Regions from separate parts of the Peribacillus sp. N1 genome, predicted to be linked through region 3. Evidence: riboswitches for the same ligand, from Rfam matches in the RefSeq annotation. Region 3 holds a riboswitch; each other region holds the start of a gene.
The links. A riboswitch is a leader RNA that binds a small molecule or an ion and turns the genes downstream of it on or off. The one in region 3 is predicted to bind S-adenosylmethionine.
Positions count from the first base shown of each region.

Region 1 (6,143 bases), 150 kb from region 3:
ATGATAACTCGAATTTGAATAATGAATTCAAAAAGAACAGGAACCGCCCGATTATGACGCTTCCTGTTCCTTTAGTTAGGGTCTATATCATACATACTTTAAAACAGTACAAGGGCTAGGAGGATACCACCACGGAAGGTCGCCACTTTCTTGAAATGTCTTCAATATGATGTGGTGCCGTTCTGCAGCATCCTCCAATTAAACGCGCCCCTGCATGTTGCCATTCTTCAGATTTCAGGTCGAGCCTGTTACATGATTCTTGCCCATGCCATGTTTTAGTTTCCGGATTATATGTTTCACCTGAATTCGGATAAACAATGATTGGTTTATCCGTGTTTGCACGCAGCACCTGGATGGCTTCCGTGATACTTGAAACTGGCGCACAGTTGATGCCAATTGCTGCAATTTGCTCACTGTCCCCAAACAATCTTGTACACTCCTCGAGTGAAGTACCATCACTTATCGCTTTTTCATTTTTCAATGAAAAGGATAGCCAAGCATACACTTCTGGATAATCCTTCAATAATGAATATAATACTTTTGCTTCTTGCAGGGAAGGAATCGTTTCAAATGCTAAAAGGTCAGCTCCAGCTTCAATCAACGCTGATATTCGTGAGCTATGGAATGCAATTAAAGTTTCATCCGAAACACCATAGTTTCCTACATACTCTGAACCATCTGCAAGATAAGCCCCATAAGGCCCAACAGATGCAGCAACCAATGGCTTAGGCCTAAGCGTTTGATTTTCTTCCTTCCAAAAATCATCTCTTGCTTTTCTTGCGAGTAAAACCGTTTTCCTGATTAGCTCCAAAGCCTCTTTTTCTTGTATTCCGCGGAGGGCGAAACCTTCAACAGTGGCTTGGTAGCTAGCCGTAATCGCACAATCCGCTCCAGCACGAAAATAGTCAGAATGCACTTGATAAATCACTTCTGGATTTTCAAGTAATACACGTGCAGACCAGAGCGGGTCGTCCAAATCACATCCATGCCTCTCTAGCTCTGTAGCTAAAGCTCCGTCTAAAATCATGACTGAATGATCTCGTAAAATAGCGTCAATTGGGTTAGTTTTAATGTTCATGATCTACTCCTCTTTTCTTTATGGTTTTGTGTCAGATAATAACTTCCATAGCAAAACAAAATAAATGGAATGCCACAATATAGTGCAATTCGTTGTGTAGGATCAAATGCAATTCCTATGCAAGAAGCTAGGCATAGCATAAAAGAAACGATTGGTACGAGTGGATATAATGGCGTTCGATAAGCTAAGTCATTTACTGAATTTCCTTCGTTTATATATCGTCTGCGAAATAGAAATTGCGACATGCTAATACTCATCCAAACTACAACAACGGCTAGTCCAGAAATGGATACAAGCACTATGTAAACAGTATCCGGTGCAATAATACTCGAAAACAGGGCTAAGCAGCCGCCCAACATACTGAAAAGGACTGCATTTATCGGAACTCCCCGTTTTGTCAATTTTGCAAATATTGGTGATATAGTTTCCTTATCTGCAAGTGACCAAAGCATTCTGGATGCCGCATACAGTCCTGAGTTTGCAGCAGACAAAATGGCAGTTAATATAACAAAGTTCATAATATCCGCTGCATATGGCACACCAATCCGTTCAAGAACTGCCACAAAGGGGCTTTCTAATACGCTTGCATCCGAAATAGGCAATAATGCGGATAATACAACGATGGTTCCTACAAAAAAGATAATCAATCTCCATAATGTCATACGGATTGCCTTTGGTATCGTTTTTTCTGGATTCACAGTTTCTCCAGCTGCAATTCCAATTAATTCAGTTCCAGAGAATGCGAAATTCACCGCAAGCATCGTCATTATAATGGCAAAAGCACCATTCGGAAATAAACCTTCACTTGTAAAATTGGAGAATAACGGAGCGGATTGTGAATGAATTATTGGAATGAAACCTAGCATTGCCGCTGCTCCCAAAATAATGAAAATCACAATGGCAAATACCTTTATAGACGCAAACCAGAATTCGGATTCAGCGAAAAATTTAACGGTCCACGCATTTAATGCCAAAACCAATATGGCAAATAGTGCACTCCATATCCAGACATTGATTGATGGAAACCATCTCTGCATCAACAATCCTGCAGCCGTGAATTCCGAACCAAGTGCAACTGTCCAAGTTAGCCAATACAACCAGGCTACTGTATACCCTGTCCCAGGACCTATGTATTTAGCTGAGTAGCTATGAAACGCACCTGTCTCGGGCATATGTACTGCCAGTTCCCCTAGACATAGCATGACTAGATAAACCACTAATGCCCCAATCAGATACGAAAGGATGGTGCCAAACGGGCCTGCCTGTTGAATCGTATAACCCGAACTTAAGAATAAACCTGTTCCAATCACCCCGCCAAGCGATAGCATTATTATATGCCGTGCCTGCATTTTCCTTTGAAAATCATGCTTCCTTTTGTTCTCCATTCTTACTCTCCTTTATCTTGCATCCAGAAAAAACGAAAACGCACTCTAAAAAAGAGTGCGTTACTGACAAATAAACACGTACGGTCTTATCTATCAAGGTTTCACCCCCTGGAATTAGCACAGTGTCATTGCAGACCTGTTGCTGAGGTTTCATAGGGCCAGTCCCTCCACCTCTCTGGATAAGAAATTATTTTTTTATAACTTTATCAATCTATGAAAAAATTGTCAAGTTTTGTTTCGGTTTGTAAAGACTTCCTTTAAAATCCAAACGATCAACGCACCTTTGGCATAGATATGAACTTGTTTTTGGAACAGTCGCTTACATTATAGAATTGTAAATAATGCTAACCGGGAATAATTTTTAAAAAATGACGACACCTTAAAAGATGACGCCATTTTTCTTATATTCCTTAAGGTCTTTCAATTTCAAATAATTCTCCTAGTTTTGTATAAGTATGACCCGCTAATCTTGCTACTGGTTTTAGCCGCTTCTGGTCAATTCGGCCATTATGGTAAATCTCCTGCTCTATATGATAGCAGACTATTTTCCCTATCAATAAATCACAACCAGGTTTATTCTTGGAACCTGCCAAAGGTATCGCATGCTCCAATGTGCATTCAAAGCGTACCTTCGCTTCTTGCAATCCTGGTACCGACACCTTATCACTAACAGCCTGAGTGAAATTGGTAAGACCCAATTCACTTTCGTCAGACGGGAGTTCCTTGGCCGTTCGATTTGCATCAGCAACATTGTCTTCATCAGTGATATGAACAACGAATTCACCTGTTTGAATTGCATTTCGGGCCGTGTCCTTAAAAACTCCTTCTTTCCGTTGAACAGAAATGGAAATCATCGGAGGATTGGAACTGACTATGTTAAAAAAACTGAACGGCGCTATATTGATTGTACCGGTTTCGGATTGTGTCGTGACCAGGGCTATTGGTCTCGGTATGATGCTTCCAGTCAAAAACTTATAATTTTCCCGTTCTGTAAGACTTTCAGGATTTACTGAAATCATCTTCATCCCTCTCATTCTTATAAAAAGTTCTTTTGAAACCATGAACTTGCTGCATCAACCTCTGTACGTGTTAACTGATGACCGTAATTTTCCCAGTGAACGTCCACCGCAGCACCCGCTTGCAGTAAAATCCGATTAAGTTCATCAGTTTCTGCTGCGGGGCATATCGGATCGTTTTTACCTGCAGCAATGAATACAGGTATATCCGATAGGGACGGCAAAGCAATCCCGCGTCTAGGCACCATTGGATGATGAAGAATCGCTCCTTTTAATGCCCCTTCGAAATGGAACATCAAACTTGCTGCTATGTTTGCACCATTAGAATAACCTAATGCCACCACTCTGTCACGATCGAAGTCATATTGTCCGGACGCTGATTCCAAGAAGTCATAAAGCTCCTTCGTACGGAAAATCAAATCTTCTTCATCAAAAACTCCTTCAGCCAGCCGGCGGAAATAACGGGGCATTCCGTTTTCAAGTACATTTCCCCGTACGCTGAGTACGGATGATCCCGGTGAAACCATCTCCGATAATGGCAAAAGATCCGTTTCCGTTCCCCCAGTGCCATGTAAAAGCAAAAGCAACGGTGCATCTGGATTACTTCCTTTTTGAAAAATATGCTTCATCATTTATCCTCCTCTAGTACCCTCGGCACTGCCGGCAGTAACGTTTTCTCCATAATTTCCCTTTTTTCTTCAAGCCATGGCGGCAGCATTAATTTACTACCCATCGTTTCCTTCGTTTCATCATGAGCAAAGCCAGGTGGATCTGTGGCAACTTCAAAGAGTATGCCTCCATCTTCCCTGAAATAAATGGCATCGAAGTATTGGCGGTCTTTAAAGGGTGTCACGCCATAGCCATGGTTTGCGATATGTTCCCTCCATTCTTTATGATCTTCATTATCGCTTGCACGCCATGCAAGATGATGAACAGTTCCCACTCCGATTTTCCCATTTGGCAAAACCGTTTTTTTAACATCTATCAAATTTCCGATGTCCGATGTGGATTTGAAGCGAATGAAATCGCCCTCTTCCCCCATCTTTTGCAAACCCATCACTTCCTCTAAAAGTTCCATCGTTTTGATCGGTTTAGACGTCAATAATACAGCACCGCCGAATCCCTTGATTGCCTTATCAGCTGGTACACCGCCGAATGACCACTCGCTATTTTTACCTTCTTTACGCTCAACCAGTTCAAGTTGCAATCCATGTGGGTCCTGAAATCCCAGATAATCCTCGCCGAAGCGTGAGATCTTTTCAAAGTCAATATTAAATTTACCCAAGCGCGTTTCCCAGAAGCCCAATGAACCTTCCGGAATGGCATATGTTGTTATCCCCACTTGTCCGGAGCCAATTGTCCCTCGGTATGCCCCAGGCCAAGGAAAGAAAGTGATGATAGTGCCCGGTGAACCTGATTCATCTCCGAAATATAAATGATAGGTGCCTGGATCATCAAAATTAACGGTTTTCTTCACCATACGCATTCCCAGCACTCCAGCATAAAAATCCAAATTCTCTTGAGGATTGCCTACAATTGCGGTTATATGATGTATTCCTGCATTTTGCTTTTGCATGCCGATTCCTTCCTTTCCCCTTGATTAATTAGTTGATTTTGTATTCAGTGGTTTTAAATTCGATTCAATATCTTTTCTTTTTGATTCTAAAAATGGCGGCAGGGCAAGGTTCTCACCTAGGTGCTGCTCTGCTTCATCAACTGCAAATCCAGGTCCATCAGTAGCTAGTTCAAATAATATTCCATTCGGCTCCCTAAAATAAAGTGAACGAAAATAAAAGCGGTCCACATATCCAGAGTTCACGAATTTTGATTCACTAATTTTTTCTATCCATTTTCTAAGTTCTTCTTCATTATCCACCCGAAAGGCAACATGGTGTACTCCACCCCTCCCCAACCTTTCCCGAGGAATGTCATTCCTTTCTTCAATATGAAGTTCCGCTCCTGTTCCTCCCTCACCTGTCTCATAAACGACAATTGGATTTTGCCCCCTAATTGCAGATGGGTATGTGCCTGTTTTCCTGAACCCCAATACCTCGGAGAGAACACTTTCTGTTAGTTCAATATTAGGTACAGTAAGTTTTACCGGTCCTAATCCAAGGATGGAAAACTCTTGCGGTACCGGGCTTCCATCCCATGGTGATCCCCCTTGAACACCGTTATTATCCTGATCGGAAACCAGAAGTAGCCTCTGCCCTTCAGGATCTTTAAAAGAAAGCACCTTCCTTTCAAAACGGTTCGATATTTCATCATGCTCAACATTGAATTCCACAAACCGTTTTTTCCAATATCCTAGAGCTTCATCATCTCTCACCCTTAAAGAAATTTCAGAAATGCTATTGTTTCCCTGATGAGTGCGGGCAGCATTGGGAATTTCAAAAAACGTCAATTCCGTACCCGGAGAACCAATTTGATCTCCATAAAATAAGTGATACACACGAACATCATCTTGATTCACCGTTTTTTTGATTAATCGCATCCCTAAGACTTTTGTGTAGAAATCAAAGTTATTTCCCGCTTTAGCTGTAATCGCCGAAACATGATGTAATCCTTTTAATTCCATCCGTACCACTCCTATCTTTTCTTTATAAATCTCCCCTTAAGGAGAGGAATTAATCCGTAAACAATATCTCGAAATCGAGATATTTA
Region 1 covers NZ_BAAHZO010000001.1:1,097,454-1,103,596, forward strand. The annotation lists gene mmuM (homocysteine S-methyltransferase) at 116-1,078, opposite strand; gene mmuP (S-methylmethionine permease) at 1,075-2,463, opposite strand; SAM riboswitch class I at 2,547-2,649, opposite strand; gene ACYP5M_RS05165 (flavin reductase family protein) at 2,874-3,482, opposite strand; gene ACYP5M_RS05170 (alpha/beta hydrolase) at 3,500-4,108, opposite strand; gene ACYP5M_RS05175 (ring-cleaving dioxygenase) at 4,108-5,055, opposite strand; gene ACYP5M_RS05180 (ring-cleaving dioxygenase) at 5,080-6,057, opposite strand.
Region 1: it holds a riboswitch for S-adenosylmethionine, as region 3 does, so the genes downstream of both, mmuP (S-methylmethionine permease) here and mtnW (2,3-diketo-5-methylthiopentyl-1-phosphate enolase) in region 3, are expected to answer to the same signal.

Region 2 (6,143 bases), 320 kb from region 3:
GGAATGGCACAAATGCAAAAGGGTGGCGTGATCATGGACGTCATTAACGCAGAACAAGCAAAAATCGCAGAAGCATCTGGTGCTGTCGCTGTCATGGCATTGGAAAGGGTTCCTTCTGACATCCGTGCGGCTGGCGGCGTAGCAAGAATGGCAGATCCGCGAATTGTCGAGGAAGTAATGAATGCAGTGTCCATCCCGGTCATGGCTAAAGCAAGGATTGGCCATATCGTTGAATCAAGGGTCCTGGAATCAATGGGAGTGGATTATATCGATGAAAGTGAAGTGCTGACTCCTGCGGATGAAGAATATCATATTCTAAAAAGTGATTTCACAGTACCTTTCGTTTGTGGCTGCCGTGATTTAGGCGAAGCTGCGCGCCGTATTGGTGAAGGAGCATCAATGCTTCGTACAAAAGGAGAACCAGGAACAGGTAATATTGTGGAAGCTGTGCGTCATATGAGAAAGGTACAGTCACAAATTCGCAAAGTGAGCATCATGAGTGATGATGAATTAATGACAGAGGCAAAAAATCTTGGAGCCCCTTATGAAATTTTAAGAGAAATCAAACGCACAGGTAAATTGCCTGTAGTTAACTTTGCAGCCGGCGGAATTGCCACTCCAGCAGATGCTGCATTGATGATGGAATTGGGAGCAGATGGCGTTTTCGTTGGGTCTGGTATTTTTAAATCTGAAACTCCAGAAAAATTCGCCTCAGCAATCGTTCAAGCGACTACATATTTCACGGATTATGAATTGATTGGCCGGTTGTCCAAAGAGTTAGGAAGTGCAATGAAAGGAATTGATATTTCCAAACTAGCTCCAGCAGAACGGATGCAGGAACGTGGATGGTAATATGATAACTATCGGTGTTTTGGGATTACAAGGAGCGGTTGAAGAACACTTGAATCAAATCAAAGCTGCCGGCGAACAAGCAGTTATAGTAAAAAAGCCGGAGCAGTTGCTGGAAATCGATGGTTTGATCATTCCGGGCGGAGAAAGCACGACGATGAGGAAGCTAATGGATCGTTATGGATTTATGGAACCGGTCAAAACTTTCTTCGAAGATAAAAAGCCAATTTTCGGTACATGTGCTGGGATGGTATTGGCGGCCAATGAATTGACTGGCGATGAGAAGGCCTATCTTGGACTAATGGACATTTCCGTGAAAAGGAACGGATTTGGACGTCAAAAGGATAGTTTCGAGGCTGAACTATCAATCAAAGGAATGGAAACTCCTTATAAGGCAGTTTTCATCCGGGCGCCATTTGCTGATGGAATTGGAGAAGGTGTAGAAGTATTGGCTGTTTATGAAGAGAATGTAGTGGCTGCGAGACAAGACCATGTCCTCGTTAGTGCGTTTCATCCAGAATTAACAGGTGATGATCGTTTTATGCAGCTTTTCATTGAAATGGTGAAGACATCCATAAGTAAGGCCGAATTGAAAACCTGTTAAAAAATGAAGCTGTCCTATTAATAGGACAGCTTTACTTTTGAAAGCTCAAAACCCTATATAAATACATATTGCTTGAATTATATATTCCTTACTTTTATAATAAAAAAAGTAAGTAAACACTCACTAAATTTTGGTGTTGAAAGGGGAATGTATATGACAGCAAGAGTTGCAGTTATTACAGGAGGAGCAAGCGGTATTGGCCGAGCCACATGCTTGAAATTAGCAGCAAAAGGGGACAAGGTCGTTGTTGCGGATTTTAATGAAGAAATGGGACAGGAAACCGTTGAACAGATAACAGCGGATGGCGGAGAGGCCATTTTTGTAAAAACGGATGTTTCTAAGCAGGAAGATGTTGAATCCTTAATCAATAAAGCAGCGGAAACATTCGGAAGGATCGATATCATGTTTAATAATGCCGGCATCGGTGCAGGCGGTATGATCCTCGATCAAGATATGGAGGGTTACTTCAAAACGATTGGAGTGAACCAACACGGAGTTGCCTTTGGAATCATGGCAGCAGGACGGAAAATGAAGGAGCTAGGTAACAAGGGGGTCATTATTAATACCGCTTCTGTGTTTGGCTACTTAGCTTCCCACGGAACCTTTGCCTATCAGGCGACTAAAGGAGCTGTAAGAATGATGACACAGACCGCCGCTTTGGAATTGGGTGCTTATGGCATACGGGTAGTGGGCATTGCGCCAGGCGGGGTTGACACTCCTATCATTCAAGGCTATAAAGATATGGGAATCATCGATAAATTGAATGCAAGTCAAATGCGCGGTAAATTAATTAAGCCAGAAGCCGTTGCAAATGCCGTCTATCTATTATCGTTAGAGGAAGCTGATGCGATCAATGGAAGTGTAGTCATGGTCGATGATGGCTATGCATCCTTTAAGTGATTTTCTGTAAAAGAAAACTTCGTCCCAATTTAGACGATGTTTTCTATTTATGATATATGGGAATATTGAATTCTAATGAATCAAAGGTAATATTGACCGATTGATACCATCGGGATATCATGGAAAATAGATTGGTGACACCGGTCTTATCATCATAAAAGAAGGTTGATATTTTTGAAAAAAGGGCAGCAAACGAAAGAACGAATCATAAATGTAGCCCGGACTCTTTTTGCCACTAAAGGTTTTGACATGACAAGAACGAATGAAATTGCCTCTGCATGCAATGTTTCCGAAGCTACTATTTACAAATACTTTGACAGCAAAAAAGATTTGCTATTAGCAACAATTACCCCTGATGAGAAAGAGGAAACTGAAGATGGGACTAGCCATCTATCCACGGATGATCTAGTGGAGAATCATGTTTGCACCATGATAAATAAAATTCTTGATAATAAAGAACAATTTTCGATACTATTCAGGGAAACACAATTCGATCAAGATATTTCGAAGCAATATGTAGATCAGATTTTCAAGCCGAATGCCAGGCATATTGAAATACAGAAGAGAATAGATAGTGGAGAGATACAATATATCTCTGATATTATCCTATTTAATGTAGGGATCATTTCTTTCACATTGGCATTATCTACACATTATGAGATCCACCAGCAGAAAAAGGAGCCATATTTTACTTCTGAACGAATTAAGAGCATTGCTCAACTTTTGGTATATGGTATTCATGGCAAACAAAAACATACATAATGAAACGGTCATATTTAAGGGCATGAGCATCAAGCCGTAAATATGACCGTTTCTTTTTTCATTCAGAGTAGATGTCCAGAGTGTAAGATTTGACTTATATTTTTCAGACTATTACGATAAATACATACTGTACGAAATGCTTTACGAAGATTTTATCTGGCAATCATGTAATATTGGAGGGGTATATTAAATGAGCGATATCGTAATTTTATCAGGAAGTCCGGCTATTCCGTCCAGAACGGACATTTCACTAAAACATATTCAATCATTAGTCGAAAACGAAGGATTTACCACAGCTTATTTCTCAATCACGGATTTCTCAGCAGATGATTTATTCAAAGGCAAATATAATAGCGAAGATATCTTAAAGCTTTCAGAGAAAATTCAAGCAGCTAGAGGTGTCATTATTGGTTCACCGGTTTATAAGGCTTCTTATACAGGTGTATTGAAGGCCTTGATTGATTTGCTGCCAGAAGGTGCTTTTAAGGGTAAGCCAGTACTGCCAATCATGATTGGCGGAAGTAACAGGCATCTATTGGCGATTGACTATGCACTTAAACCATTAATTTCAATATTAAAAGGCGAGCCGCTGCAGGGCATTTATTTTGTTGATAAGGAAATAGATAAACAGAATTCAGAAAAACCGATAAATGATTTGAATTTAATTGATCGGGTCCAGAGTCAAGTTCAAGAATTTGTAGAAGCGATACAGTTAAGAAATTAATGAATTCGAGTAATCCCTTCGTTTAAAAGGACTGGAATTCGAGAAATTATTTTTTCAGATGATGACTGGCGCCAATTATAGGCTTGTTAATGAAAATAGACTCATTTTTTTGGAGGCTTTATCTAAAAAGACGAGTCTATTTTCATATTTACATGAACATAAAATCATAATCGGAATAGTGTGTATAAAAATAACAGTTCATCCATAATATTAAACCAAGTTATTTTATAAGAAAACTCCATTGACAAGGATTAAATATATGTTAATATTTAAAATAATAAAACTTATCCAGAGCGACGGAGGGAATTGGCCCTTTGAAGTCCAGCAACCTGCATGGTCGATGCAAGGTGCTACCTCCAACAAAATGTTGATCATTTTGGAAGATAAGGTAAAGATATTTACCTTGGGATCTTTCCATCATGGAAAGATTTTTGTTTTTTGGAAAGTTGTAGGCAAACCATAACAATGTAAGGTTGTTTGGAATTATATAAATCTAAGAAATTCATTTGATCAGCGGTGAAAATAAGAAATTCGCGGATTTTCTTAAAGGAGGAACAGGCTTGGATAAAGAGAATCAGCTTGAAGAAATATTTGAACGACTTCAAGAAATGCTTAATTCTATGAAATATGGGTCCATTACACTTATTGTCCAGGATGGTAAAATCATTCAAATGGAAAGAAATGAAAAATTAAGAATTAAATAAGGTATCTGCTGACTAGAAAAACTAGAGGCGGGTTTAACTGATATAAAGAGAGTATTGGTTAGATTCGTCTCTTTTTTTCTAGAGTCAAACAAACTGGAGAATATTACAACGGGTATTGATCAACAGTTACTCTAACCTGATACAGCAAGTTTTAGAGGGGGCTACTAAGTTGGCTGCATTAATAAACTATGAAAATTTCAACACTGGGGATTTCCCTGTATTTCCCGAAGACAGTGAGACAAAAGGTGCTTTGGAAGTTCTGCAATGGGCGAATGACCATTATGGAAACGAACTGATTTATGCTTGCAGTTTTGGCATTGAAGGCATCGTGCTTACGGATTTATTGGCGAAGGTCAATCCTTCTGCCAAAATAGTTTTCCTTGATACAGATGTTCATTTTGAGGAAACTTATCAATTGATCGAGCAAGTGAAAAAGCGATATCCAAAGCTTTCGATAGAAATGAAGAAACCTGCCTTGACGCTTGAGGAACAAGCAGCGGAATTTGGGGATGAATTATGGGTTAGAGATTCAAATAAGTGCTGTAACATCCGTAAAATCATTCCGCTTACCGATGTGCTTTCAACGGCAACAGCATGGCTTTCGGGACTGCGGAGGGAGCAATCCGAGACAAGGGCTTCGACCGAGTATATCAATAAGGATAATAAGTTCAAGTCAGTTAAAATATGTCCACTCATACATTGGACATGGAAAGATGTTTGGCGCTATGCCCATAAAAACGGACTTCCATATAATATCCTGCATGATAATGGATATCCGAGCATTGGATGTAAAACATGTACAGCACCAGCCTTCAATGCAGATGATTTACGCTCTGGCCGTTGGCAAGGAGCTCAAAAAACGGAATGCGGATTGCATTTATCTTAAATAAATAGAAACCATAGGGGGAAATTAGCATGACAATCAGTTTACCGCACGGAGGAACACTAATCGATCTTTGGGAACCAAATTATGATATTAGTAAAATAACAAAGTCGATCGAAATCGATGAAATTGCTTTAAGTGATCTTGAATTGATAGGCACTGGTGCCTACAGTCCAATTAAAGGATTCTTTACAAAAAGTGACTATGAGACAGTAGTCAAGGATATGAGGCTTAGCAGCGGTCATGTATGGAGCATCCCGATTACGCTGCCTTTGACCGAAGAAACTGCCGAAACCCTTACTATAGGTGAAGAAGTAACGTTGACTCATGAAGGTGAAACATACGGGGTTCTCTCCGTTTCCGATATATACACACCAGATAAGCAATTGGAAGCGACATTAGTTTATCAAACGGATGATGAGAAGCATCCAGGAGTGAAAAATTTATATAACCGCGGTGATGTATATGCCGGCGGGGAAATAAAGTTGATCAAGAGAATAGAGCGTCCGCAGTTTCAAGCTAATTATTTGGACCCGGTCGAGACAAGGAAAGCTTTTGCTGAAAAGGGCTGGGAAACGGTTGTCGGCTTCCAAACGAGGAACCCTGTTCACCGTGCACATGAATACATTCAAAAGACAGCATTGGAGATTGTCGACGGCTTATTCTTAAATCCTCTCGTAGGTGCCACTAAATCAGATGACATTCCGGCAGATGTAA
Region 2 covers NZ_BAAHZO010000001.1:930,107-936,249, reverse strand. The annotation lists gene pdxS (pyridoxal 5'-phosphate synthase lyase subunit PdxS) at 1-852, shown strand, start outside; gene pdxT (pyridoxal 5'-phosphate synthase glutaminase subunit PdxT) at 854-1,453, shown strand; gene ACYP5M_RS04430 (SDR family NAD(P)-dependent oxidoreductase) at 1,607-2,353, shown strand; gene ACYP5M_RS04425 (TetR/AcrR family transcriptional regulator) at 2,528-3,115, shown strand; gene ssuE (NADPH-dependent FMN reductase) at 3,306-3,839, shown strand; SAM riboswitch class I at 4,121-4,229, shown strand; gene ACYP5M_RS04415 (YezD family protein) at 4,400-4,543, shown strand; gene ACYP5M_RS04410 (phosphoadenylyl-sulfate reductase) at 4,725-5,429, shown strand; gene sat (sulfate adenylyltransferase) at 5,459-6,143, shown strand, end outside.
Region 2: it holds a riboswitch for S-adenosylmethionine, as region 3 does, so the genes downstream of both, ACYP5M_RS04415 (YezD family protein) here and mtnW (2,3-diketo-5-methylthiopentyl-1-phosphate enolase) in region 3, are expected to answer to the same signal.

Region 3 (6,143 bases):
TAGCCTTTTCCCTGACATCTTTATCTAGATTCTTCATCGAATTTGGGTAATCGTTCTTATTCCATGGCATTAATACCGCCTCCTTGATAAGAAAGTCTTCTTATATGTTTCCCTTCTTTTATGGGCGGTAAACGTTTATCGGACCGCTCTCGCTTCCAAAGCTTTCAACTGACCGATCAACATTTCCTCATCCAACTTTTCCCCGATGATGACGATATTCAATGGCATTTTCATCATTTCATTCATATACATCGGCATTCCGTATGAGTATTGAAATAAATGGGGGTATTGTGAATGTGTAAAAGAAATGTATCCTTTCATTCTATATACCGTTTCCGGCAGGGACCTAAGCCACTCTTCAAAGTCGGTTTGTGCCACCGCACCTTCAAAGGTATGAACGACTGCAGTTAAATGCAAATTGTCATGTACATCAAGCTTTTGATGGCTATTTTGCCGATTTCTTTGCATCCCTTGCAATGATTTCAAGGAAACATCTGCATACTCCGTCAATAAACATACAGCATCCGTATTCAGTGCCTGTATCGTATATATCAGCTGTGCGGCCTCCATCTCACTTACTAAATCCGCTTTATTCAATAGTATGAAATCGGCATGGTGGATTTGCTCGGCAAGCAGCTGTCGAAGCTGCGGAGACAGTTCCTCGCGATCGCGCCACCTTAATAAATCGACCACGGTGATAATCCCTTTATACTCCAGCCTTTTGGCGAAGATCGGGGACATGATGCCATCCAATACTTCAACTGGATGAGCAGCGCCCGTCGTTTCAATATAAACCGCATCCAAGTCATTTTCGGTTAGCAATTCATGAAGCTGAACTTCCAGTTTATCTTGAATTGTGCAGCAGATGCACCCGTCAAACAACTCCTTCAGAGGCACTCCATCACCAATGAGTCCGCTGTCAACCGATACACTGCCGAGCTCATTTAAAAGCACGGCCACTTTTCTGCCCGCGTCACTTTCCTGCTTTAATATATTTCGAAGAAGCGTCGTTTTCCCGCTGCCGAGAAAGCCGCCCAATATGTACACTTCGGTTGTTTTCATTCTTATCTGCTCCTATGATCCGGTTAAATTCGATTCCGTTAAATTTTATCATAATTACCTTACTAAAGCACTTGCCGGATTCACATAAAAAAACCAGCCCGTAAGCTGGTTTCAGACTAGGCAAATTCGAAGAAATGCGAGTTCGACTGCAGTTTTTTATTTAAAAACGTCCAGTCGATTTCAGAAATCCGCTCCCTTTCATCCGACTGTCTCCCGAGCCTCCTCGACGCAAGCGTCTGTGGGGTCTCGGCTAGCCAGTTATTCGGCAGGAGTGTCGCAAATTTCTTCAATCTTGCGAGATTTCTTTCCTATAAAATAGAAAAAACACAAAGGGATTAATCATGTTTTTTTATAAAATCAAGGTTAGGTGAGACCATTCCGACTTCCCTTTTTTCTACATAAAAAAACCAGCCCGTAAGCTGGTTTTTTAACATTGATTCATGCTTGAACTTCGTCTTTTTCGTAAATCGGCACCCATCCTGCCGCTGTAACGAAAATGCGGACAGCAACAGTTTTCCTATCTTCTGCAAGCGTGAAATAATGTCTTGTTGATTCTGGTACACTAATAAGATCACCTGGATTAAGGCGCACGTCAAACCACTGTTTATCTTTGCCTTCAATCGCAAAGATACTCGTACCGCCTGCTATGAAACGCACTTCATCATCTTCATGGTGATGTTCCTGCTTAAAGTTTTCAAGCATTTGATCCAAGTTCGGATTCGCATCGGATAATGTGATGATATCATGCGCTTTATAGCCTCTTCTTTCGGAGATTTCCGCTATCTCTGATTGGAATGCTACAAGGATTTCCTCCTTTTCAGCATCTGTTAGATCGTATTTTTCCACGAGATGGGCCGGTAATTTAGAAATGTCCCATTGCTCATAAATAACCCCTTGTGTTTCTAAAAATCCTTTTACCTGTTCACCGTTTTCAATAACCTCGTTTGTTTCCTGGAATCTTATCGTCGCCATCATTCATTCCTCCTTCATTAGTGTTTATCTTAAAGAAACTGCAAATGCCTTTTGTTGATTAAGCAACAGTTGATATTGAAATAAAAATTCGCAAGCTTCAAGTATTCTCTTTGCTTCGAGTCCGCTTTTACCCCAAACCGTAATACCATGATTGCGGATCAGCACGGCGCCAGAGTCTTCTTCGACATGTGGCTCGAACTTATCGGATAACAGCGGAATGTCAGCATGATTATATATGATTGGAATCCGAAGTTCCGAATCTTCATCCCACCGACCGGTCGCTTTAATGATTTCATGATTACGAAAAGAAACTTGGCCTTCATCCCCGTACAATTCGGATATCACATTATTTTCAACTGTATGGACATGGAGTACACAGTTCGCATTCGTTTTCCGGTAAATGACTGTATGAAGTAAAGTTTCGGCCGATGGTCTTAGGTTCGTTTCTTCAACTGGCTTTCCTTTTAAATCCACCAGTAAAAAGTCCGAATCCGATTGCTTCCTTTTATCCTTACCGCTTGCCGTAATATAAAAGAAAGGGTTTTTGGGCTCCCGAATGGACAAGTTCCCGCTAGTTCCCATAAACCAATCCCTTTCGGCCAGTTCAGCTTTAATATCTGCCAGCTCCTGCCATTCTTTAGAATGATTATTCACGCTTTACCCACCCATCTGCTGCTTAATAATATCAATTACATCAAAAAACGTTTCAAAACCTTGATGTGGAATCCCTTCGCTATCGCATTTTTCAAGCAGTATGTCACGGGCTATGACAAAATCCGCCTGTTTTGCAGCTTCAAAATCCGTTACTGAATCTCCAATAACGAATTTAAAATCTTCCGCACCCGCAATTTCCCTCATAATGGATGGCTTGCAGCAACCGCATCCATTATTACATTGATCATCACAGGAATGCGGCCACTCAATATAAATCTTTTCCTTATCAAAAAATGCACGGTTGCAATAAACGGACTCTGTTGGCAAGATATCATTCAAAAGCGGTGCAATGAAAAAATCCATGCCCCCGCTTACAATATATAAAGGGATGTTGGCTTGTTTCGTATACTCAACGAATTCATAAAACCCTGGACGAATGCCGGCCGTCTTTCTTACATATTGGATGATGTCATCCTTCAAGCCGCTATCAAGCAGGGAAAACATATCCCCTACTCCCGAAGATATACTGATTTTTTGCTGAAGGACACCGTCTTTCAACGCTTCCCATTCCGGAGGCGCAAATTTCTTCATGATGGAAATGATATTATCCGAGTTGGTGATCGTTCCGTCAAAATCACAAAAGATGATCGGTTTCATTATTTCTTATAGGCCTCCCCATAACACAAGAGCTTTTTTTAGTGTTTCATCCTCAGCAGCCGCTTCAGATAGTTCCTTTCCTGCAAGTACGGCTTCCACAGCGGATCGGAAAGCCTTTGCCCCGCCATCTGCTCCATCAGGATGCCCGTGAATTCCACCTCCGGCATTAATCACACTATCGATTCCAAAATCCTTGATTAGATCCGGAACCATGCCCGGATGAATGCCAGCAGAGGGAACAGGGAAGGCTTTTTTCCATGAAAGTTCATCTTTTGTCAGAGCTTCAGCAATCGCCAAGGTCTCCTTTTTTTCAAGTGCGACACTTCCATAAGGGGACGGGAACAAGGATAAATCCGCACCTGATAACCTTACTAATTTACCAAGCAATAATGGATAGCCGACCCCATAAAATGATGAAGCTGACAATGCCCCGCTATATGCGGGGTGCGCCATGATCGGCAGCTTGATACGATCATGTTCACTCAAGGCCTGCAATACATCCAAACCATATGTATGAACGTTGAACAACAAGGCATCTGCCCCTGCATCAGCCGCTTGCTCTGCCTTATCCAATAATTCAAATGTTTTCCCTGATAGATTGACTGCATATAAAGTTCGGTGGCCAGTGGTTTCATAGACATCATTCAATATTCTTTTTCCCGTTTTTATTCTATCGAAAAATGGAGTCAGTTCCTGGTCAAAGAGGATCTCATCATCTTTAACTAGGTCGACACCTCCTAATGCTTGTTGCCTCAGTTGCTCATTATGGAATGTTAGGTCTCTTCCTAATACACCTTTAAAGATGCTCATCACCAGGGGCCGGTTAAATACGCCAATCTTTTTCCTAATGCCTTCAATGCCAAATTGCGGCCCGGGAAAGGCTTTTTGAATATCACCGACAAAATCCAAGTCGATAAGTTTTATTTCCCCGTCCAATGAAAGTTTGCCGAAGACCGTCGTTAGGATTGCAGGTAAATCATTGGAGAAATTCCTTGCCGGATAGGCAATTTTAATAAGCGAACGGTATACTTTACGATTAAAGTAGCTGTTTGCCCTCTCTTCTTCGGAAAGTGGTGTCACCGATACGACGCGTCCCTTATGTTTTTCCAGTTGTTTCTGGACTAAATGGGGCAGGTCCGTCCATGTCCCGACAGTCAAACCTAAGGCAATGCTCTCTGCTTTTTTCTCATGATTTCCCTTAGAATCATGAATTAAATAAGTAGCGACTATCTCGCTCATTTGATCACTCCTATATCACGTTAGTAAACTCCCGATGTCATTAACCTGAAATGGTCTCAAAATGGCAAAAGCCCCTTCATAAAGAAGAGGCTTTAATAAGCCATCTTCTTATCTCCCAGCCATTGGCTGCAAGAATTAGCACCGTGCCTTGTGGATTTCAAGAAAAATCCGGCGAAGAATTCCGCCCCATTTTACAATGGAATTACGGTCGGTTGCTGGGCTTCATAGGGCTAGTCCCTCCACCTGCTCAAAATAAGAAAACGCTGATATATAAATTTGCATCCAAGTATCGAAAGATTAAGAATTTATTTTGTATTCTGACAGGTAATCCCTACTTTGTCAATAAGTTTTAACTATTTAAGGGTGAATTAATCGGATATATCATTGTGGTTAAAATAATTTTAATTTACTTATCCGTTCCACAGCCTCTTTCAGCCGTTCTTCCGAAGTCAGCAGCCCTACCCTGACATAACCTTCGCCAAATTCACCAAATCCATTCCCTGCGGCAACAGCAACGTGGGCATGCGTTAATAAATAGTCTGCAAAACTCTCGGACGTAAAACCTTTAGGTACCTTGAGCCAGGCAAAAAATGATGCCGCAGGAGCTTTGACATCCCAGCCGATTGCCCTTAATCCCTCAATGAAAACATTCCTTCGTCCCTCGTACATCTGCACTAACTGCTCTACACAGCTCTGCGAGTCAAGCAAAGCGCTTGCAGCAGCTTCTTGTATCGCCGGGAACAGACTCACATAAAGATGGTCTTGTAATAGTTCAAGAGCTTCTATGACACTCTTATTCCCCACTGCGAAGCCGACTCTCCACCCTGCCATATTGTATGTTTTCGATAGTGTGTATATTTCTATTCCTATTTCCTTCGCTCCCTCTGACTGGAGAAAGCTTATCGGTTTTTTTCCGTCGAATCCTATCGCCCCATAAGCGAAGTCGTGGACCACACAAATTGAATGCTCTTTTGCAGTAGAGACGGTCTCATCAAAGAAACTTTCAGTTGCAGAAGCACCTGTGGGATTGTTCGGATAGTTCAAGAACATCATTTTGGCTTTATCAAGCACTTCTTTATGTATGTCACTGTATTTTGGAAGAAAATCATTTTCTTCTGTCAAGGGCATGAATTCGGTCTTTGCCTGGGCTAAAACAACACCGGAAAGATAATCCGGATAGCCGGGATCCGGAACAAGGATCGTATCACCCGGATTCAATAAACACTGCGGCAGTTCGACAAGACCTGCCTTTCCCCCGAAGAGAATCGCCACTTCACTGTTCGGATCCAGCTTGACACCGAATTCACGTTCATAAAAGACGGCAGCAGCATCTTTTAAATATTGATGCCCCCGGAATGGCGAATATTTATGATTAATCGTTTTTTCAGCGGCAGACTGCAAGCTTTTCACGATATGGTCTGGTGTCGGCTGATCAGGGTTTCCCTGGCCTAAATTAATGACATCATGTCCTTGCTCCGTGATGGCATTGACTTTTGCGACTAGTGAGGCAAAAAACTGCTTGGGCAGGTCCTGAAGCTGTCTGGATTTTTCGAATTGCA
Region 3 covers NZ_BAAHZO010000001.1:1,250,610-1,256,752, forward strand. The annotation lists partial or broken gene ACYP5M_RS05930 (DUF2188 domain-containing protein) at 1-70, opposite strand, end outside; gene ACYP5M_RS05935 (CobW family GTP-binding protein) at 136-1,062, opposite strand; gene ACYP5M_RS05940 (cupin domain-containing protein) at 1,501-2,034, opposite strand; gene ACYP5M_RS05945 (methylthioribulose 1-phosphate dehydratase) at 2,059-2,688, opposite strand; gene ACYP5M_RS05950 (2-hydroxy-3-keto-5-methylthiopentenyl-1-phosphate phosphatase) at 2,692-3,345, opposite strand; gene mtnW (2,3-diketo-5-methylthiopentyl-1-phosphate enolase) at 3,352-4,584, opposite strand; SAM riboswitch class I at 4,690-4,843, opposite strand; gene ACYP5M_RS05960 (pyridoxal phosphate-dependent aminotransferase) at 4,975-6,143, opposite strand, start outside.

Region 4 (6,143 bases), on a different contig from region 3:
AAATGTTGGAAAATCATGCTGATTTCTTGACGGGCCTTGCGGAGCTGAGCCCCTTTAATTTTTGAAATTTCCTTCTCAGCAACTACAACAGATCCCTCTGTTGGTGTTTCCAATCCATTGAGCATTCTGATCAAAGTACTTTTCCCCGCTCCACTGTAACCGATGATACCGAAAATCTCGCCTTTATTTATTTCAACATTCACATTATTTACAGCCTTGATTGTCTCACTGTTTCCTTTTCCTATTCGGAACAGCTTACTGACTTTCGTCAATGTAATCATTAACCCTCACCTCTTTTATCCAATAAAACCTATGAACTTAGTTGATTTCTCTACATTATTAGTCTGTTTCTCATATCATGTAAAAGTTTACCCAATTAAAACAGAAAAAACCTTTCTGCATGAGCAGAAAGGCAGGTGAAGAAACAGGCCTTCCTCTCATCTTCCAAAGTGATTAAACTTTGTGTGAATTGGCACCTTTCCAAGGAAATCTCCTTGTCGGTTGCCGGGTTTCATCGGGCACATCCCTCCACCTCTCTTGATAAGAGCTAATATATAGAATATTTGTACATCATTAAGTTCTTTAGTATGGAGAAATTTTATCATAGATAAAAAAGGAGCGCAATGTATAATATTTCTAGTACAAGCATACAGAAACTTTACTTAAACCGTTTTGGATGTCAAGGAGACTATATTCGTCGCTTTTTCAATTGCCTGCTCCAAATCTTCTATTAAATCCTCTACATTTTCAATCCCAATCGATAAACGGACTTGGTCGGCACTCACACCCGCTTTCGCAAGACCTGCCTCATTCAATTGTTGATGGGTCGTACTGGCTGGGTGGATGATCAAGCTCTTCGCATCCCCAACATTCGCTACATGGGACCATAATTCCACCGAATTGATAAGTTTTGCCCCAGCTTCTCGATTACCTTGTATCCCAAAAGTCACAACAGATCCAGCTCCCTTTGGCAAATATTTTTCCGCAAGGGCTTTATCGGGATGATCCTCATCACCAGGATGTGAAACCCAAGTCACCGCAGGATGGTTTTTTAAATATTTAATGACAGACTTGGTGTTTGATAGATGCTCTTTCATCCTTACATGCAGCGTTTCAAGTCCCAGCGTAAACTGGAATGCACTTTGGGCACTTAGCGCAGGTCCTAAATCACGGAGTAACTGGACTCGGGCTTTCGTTATGAATGCGGCAGGTCCAACTGCCTCGGCGTATACCAGATTGTCGTAACTTGGGTCAGGCTCTGTGAAGCCAGGGTAATTTGGCGAGTTCCAATCGAATTTCCCTCCATCCACGATGACACCGCCAAGCGTAGTTCCATTTCCCAGAAGCCATTTTGTAGCGGAATGGATGACAATATCCGCTCCAAAATCAATTGGTCTGCATAGATACGGTGTCGCAAAGGTATTATCAATGATTAAAGGTATTCCGGCATCATGGGCGATTTTCGCTACCGCTTCAATATCAAGCACCCTCAAACTTGGATTTCCGATGGTTTCAGCAAAAATGGCTTTAGTTCTTGGCGTAATCGCCCTTTTGAAATTTTCAGGGTCATCAGGAGAAACGAACTTCACTTTAATCCCGTATTTAGGAAGAGTATTTTCAAAAAGGTTATACGTACCGCCATATAATGTAGATGCTGAAACAATCTCATCCCCTGCAGCGGCAATATTCAGGATTGAAAGTGAGATGGCAGCCATTCCGCTTGCTGTTGCCAATCCGCCGATTCCGCCTTCCAATAAGGCCATTCTTTCCTCAAAAACGCTGATCGTGGGATTATGGAGTCGTGAATATATATAGCCATTCTCCTTTAGGCCAAATAAATTCGCTGCATGGTCGGTGTCCTTGAACAAGTATGCATTGCTTTGGTAGATAGGAACTGCACGTGCACCTGTTTCATCAGCTTGCAGACCGCCATGAACACTCAATGTTTCGAAACGCAATTTTTTCCCTGACATATGATTTCACCTTTTTCTATGGATTTAGTTGGAATTATATGATGTCTGGCCTTTTATAAACAAAAAAACCACTTCAATAAGAAGAGGTTTCAAGAATACACCTCATCTACCAGAGCCAACACTCTGCTGGAATTAGCACCGTATATAAAAATTTATACCGGTTGCCGGGCTTCGTCGGGCCAGTCCCTCCGCCACTCTTGATAAGAACTATTAAATTCTGCTGTTACTTAATTCAAAATATAGCATTTTAGATTAAATCAGTCAATGAATTGTTAGAATATTCTTTGTTTAATTTCATCTAACATTCATATGTCCGCAACAAAGAAACCAACCACGGTTCCGATTGGTTTCTTAGCTGATTTCCTTAAGCAATCCGTACAAATAAGGAACGGATTGAAAGGCATATATTTTTTTGTGCAGCCGTCCTTCTTTGAAAAACAATAAACATGGAACACTTTCAATTTCATATGATTCGGCAATTGCTTGGACATAATTCATATTCATTTTGCCTGCCTTCAATTCCGGGAATAGCTCCAAGGATATCGTCAGCATCTTGGAGGCAACCTGACAAGTGCCGCATAAAGGGGTATATAAATATAAGCAAAAGGTTTCCCCATGTTCAACAGCAAGCTTACACTCTTCTTCTTTCCATTCCTGCATCAATTAGTCGTTCACCCTTTGACTTAAAAATTTCATTTTCACATTCATATTGGCAGATAGAAGCACAGTTGCGATATGATGTTCGGGTGAGCTTTCCACTTCTTTGTACATTTTATTAATATACAGGTGGTTCGCCTCAGGCATTTCCCTTCGGAACTGCTTCCGCAGCTTTTCTCCTGATTCATCTGCGTCAAAAAGGAGATAAACATCACGGTCCATCAATTCATCCACTAATTCATCCAGCTTAGTTAATGATATGGTCCCATTCGTACATCTTATTTCCACATCTTCATTTAAAACGGAGGCAACTTTTCTTCTATCGGAACTGCCTTCTACAATGATCACTTTATCGAATTCGCCCCACTCCATGTCATCACTCCATCTCACGAATTATGTGTGCAACTGCCACGGTACAAAATGAAAAAGAGAGCAGGCCTTTTCAGTCCCCCCTCTCCTTTTTTTAACCGTTGATTAAACTCTCATACTCTTCAGCGCTCATCAGGCTTTCAATATCACTGCTATTAGATGGTTCAAGCACAACCATCCATGCCTTTTCATAAGGAGACTCATTTACATATTCAGGGTTGTCACTTAAATCTTCGTTTACTTCAACAACCTTGCCACTGATAGGTGCATAAAGCTCAGAAACGGTCTTAACGGATTCAACACTTCCGAATGGTTCGTTCGCTTTCAATTCATCGCCGATTTCCGGAAGCTCAACGAATACGATGTCCCCAAGCTCGGACTGTGCGAAAGCTGTAATTCCAATGCGCACTGTTCCATCTTCCGTTTTGACCCATTCATGTTCTTTTGTGTAACGAAGTTCTTTTGGTGTTGTTGTCATTATTAACCCTCCATATGTACATCTTATTTTATCTATTCCATTATAAGGTAGATTGTTTGTTTAAGTAAGGAATTAACCAAATATTTCGAGAAATTTTCAGTTCCAAACCTGTTCGAATTGCTCCTCTTTGAAACCTACCGTCACTTTGGTGCCATCCGTAACAATCGGCCTTTTCAGAAGCATGCCATCTGTGGACAATATATCAAGCATCTCTGCTTCAGAAGCTTCTTTCAGCTTATCCTTTAAGCCAAGCTCCCGATATTTTTGACCGCTAGTATTGAAAAACTTCTTCAACTCCAAATTGCTGATTTTATATAGTTGTTCTATTTCTGTTCGCGAAGGCGGATTTTCCGCTATATGGATTGCTTCATACTGCAGTTCATGATTATCAAGCCACTTCTTCGCGTTACGGCATGTGCCGCATTTTGGGTACCAATATAATGTTAAGCCCATCATTTCACCACCTATCAATAGAATACCCGTTTTCATCACGCAATACAACGAATTGTCTTTTGATTTTCCAATGCGATTTCATCAAAGGAAATAAGGGAATGCCTTCTCGGGCATTCCCTTTACTGACTTTGATTCATTTCTTAAAGAGCATATTTTTCAGCTTCGATTACCTTGACGGAAGCTTCACGTTTTTTCGCAATGACATTGATCGGATTATGCCTTGTCAGCTTACGGAGCGACGCAAGCATGATGCGAAGAGTATCGCCTGTTTCCACTGCGATTAACGTTTCCTTTGCGTGCTGTTCTATTTCATTGAAAGCTTCCTGAACGAAGATTTCTGTGTAAAGCACTTTTTGTTTGTTCTTCTCCAAACCTGTAGCTGCTATTGCTTTTTCCGTACGCAATACCACGGATTCCGCTGCATAGGCAAGGGATGCGATATCAGCAATGTTGGAGAGGATTTCTTGTTCTTGATCAAGAGTTTTGCCGTATTTCTGTGCAGCAAGGCCAGCTGCCAGAATCCCGATTTTCTTAGCATTTCTAACAAGCATTTTTTCTTGTGCCAATGGCTCATCACCAGGTTCTTCCGGCATCATCATCATTAATTCCTCTTGTAGGCTTTGAGCCTTTTGAAGAAGCGGCAATTCCCCTTTAAGTGCTTTCTTCAGGAAAGTTCCAGGGACAAGCAATCGATTGATTTCATTTGTACCTTCAAAGATCCGGTTAATCCGGGAATCACGATATGCTTTTTCAATTTCATACTCCTGCATGAAACCATAGCCACCATGAAGCTGTACGCCTTCGTCCGTAACATAATCCAACACTTCGGAAGCGAAGAATTTATTCAATGAACACTCAATGGCATATTCAGCGATTGCAGCAGCCATTGATTTCCCATCTTTCACTTGCTCATCCGTCAATTTGCTTTGTCTTTGTTCATAAAGGCCAACGGTACGGTATACAGAGCTTTCTGCTGCATAAATTTTGGATGCCATTGTTGCAAGTTTTTCTTTCGTCAAGTTAAAATCGGAAATTTTCGTTTTGAACTGTTGACGTTGATTCGTATAAGCTGCTGTAATCTCAAGGGCACGTTTAGATCCGCCGACAGCACCGACACCTAATTTATAACGGCCGATATTCAGGATATTGAAAGCGATGACATGTCCTTTTCCGGCTACACCCAAAAGGTTTTCGACTGGCACATGTACATCTTCAAGGATTAATGTACGTGTAGATGAGCTTTTGATTCCCATTTTCTTCTCTTCAGCACCAGTTGATACGCCATCATAATCACGCTCAACTATGAAAGCGGAGAATTGTTCGCCGTCGATTTTGGCGTATACACAGAAGACATCTGCAAAACCTGCATTTGTAATCCATTGTTTTTCACCATTTAAAATATAGTGTGTTCCTTCGGCATTCAATTTCGCTGTCGTTTTTGCTCCCAAGGCATCTGAACCTGAGCTTGGTTCCGTTAAGGCATACGCAGCAATCTTCTCACCCGTTGCCAGTAAAGGGAGGTATTTTTTCTTTTGTTCTTCATTCCCGAATAATACGATCGGCAAAGATCCGATACCTACATGTGCACCATGCGTAATTCCAAAGCCGCCTGAAAGTGCCATTTTTTCTGTGATCAATGCCGAACTGATTTTATCAAGACCCAGTCCGCTGTATTCCTCAGGAACGTCAGCACCAAGTAAACCGATTTCACCTGCATGCTTCAGTAATTTAACGGAACGGTCAAATTCATGGTTTTCTAAATGTTCAACCTGCGGCAGAATTTCATTCTCTACGAAATCCTCGGTAGTTTTGGCGATCATTTTATGCTCATCAGAATAATCTTCCGGTGTAAACACTTGATCATACGTAATATCTTCTACTAAAAAGGCTCCGCCTTTAATGAGGTTATCTGTAGTTTGATTGGACATGTTATTTCCTCCTAAGTATTTAAGATAGTAAATCCGCCGGAAGCATGACAGCTTCCGGGAGGGGGGATTAAGCCAATAATTCAAATACTCCAGCAGCACCCATTCCGCCGCCAATACACATTGTCACGACTCCGAACTGTTGGTTTCTGCGCTTCATTTCATGTAGCAGGCTTAATGTCAGTTTTGCCCCCGAACATCCTAGTGGATGGCCTAAGGCGATGGCTCCGCCATTTACATTGACAATCTCTTCATTCAAACCGAGCTCACGAATGATTTGAATGGATT
Region 4 covers NZ_BAAHZO010000003.1:160,878-167,020, forward strand. The annotation lists gene ACYP5M_RS13710 (methionine ABC transporter ATP-binding protein) at 1-281, opposite strand, end outside; SAM riboswitch class I at 435-547, opposite strand; gene ACYP5M_RS13715 (O-acetylhomoserine aminocarboxypropyltransferase/cysteine synthase family protein) at 663-1,973, opposite strand; SAM riboswitch class I at 2,073-2,180, opposite strand; gene ACYP5M_RS13720 (thioredoxin family protein) at 2,325-2,633, opposite strand; gene ACYP5M_RS13725 (toprim domain-containing protein) at 2,637-3,002, opposite strand; gene gcvH (glycine cleavage system protein GcvH) at 3,094-3,477, opposite strand; gene ACYP5M_RS13735 (arsenate reductase family protein) at 3,574-3,930, opposite strand; gene ACYP5M_RS13740 (acyl-CoA dehydrogenase family protein) at 4,071-5,858, opposite strand; gene ACYP5M_RS13745 (acetyl-CoA C-acetyltransferase) at 5,926-6,143, opposite strand, start outside.
Region 4: it holds a riboswitch for S-adenosylmethionine, as region 3 does, so the genes downstream of both, ACYP5M_RS13715 (O-acetylhomoserine aminocarboxypropyltransferase/cysteine synthase family protein) here and mtnW (2,3-diketo-5-methylthiopentyl-1-phosphate enolase) in region 3, are expected to answer to the same signal.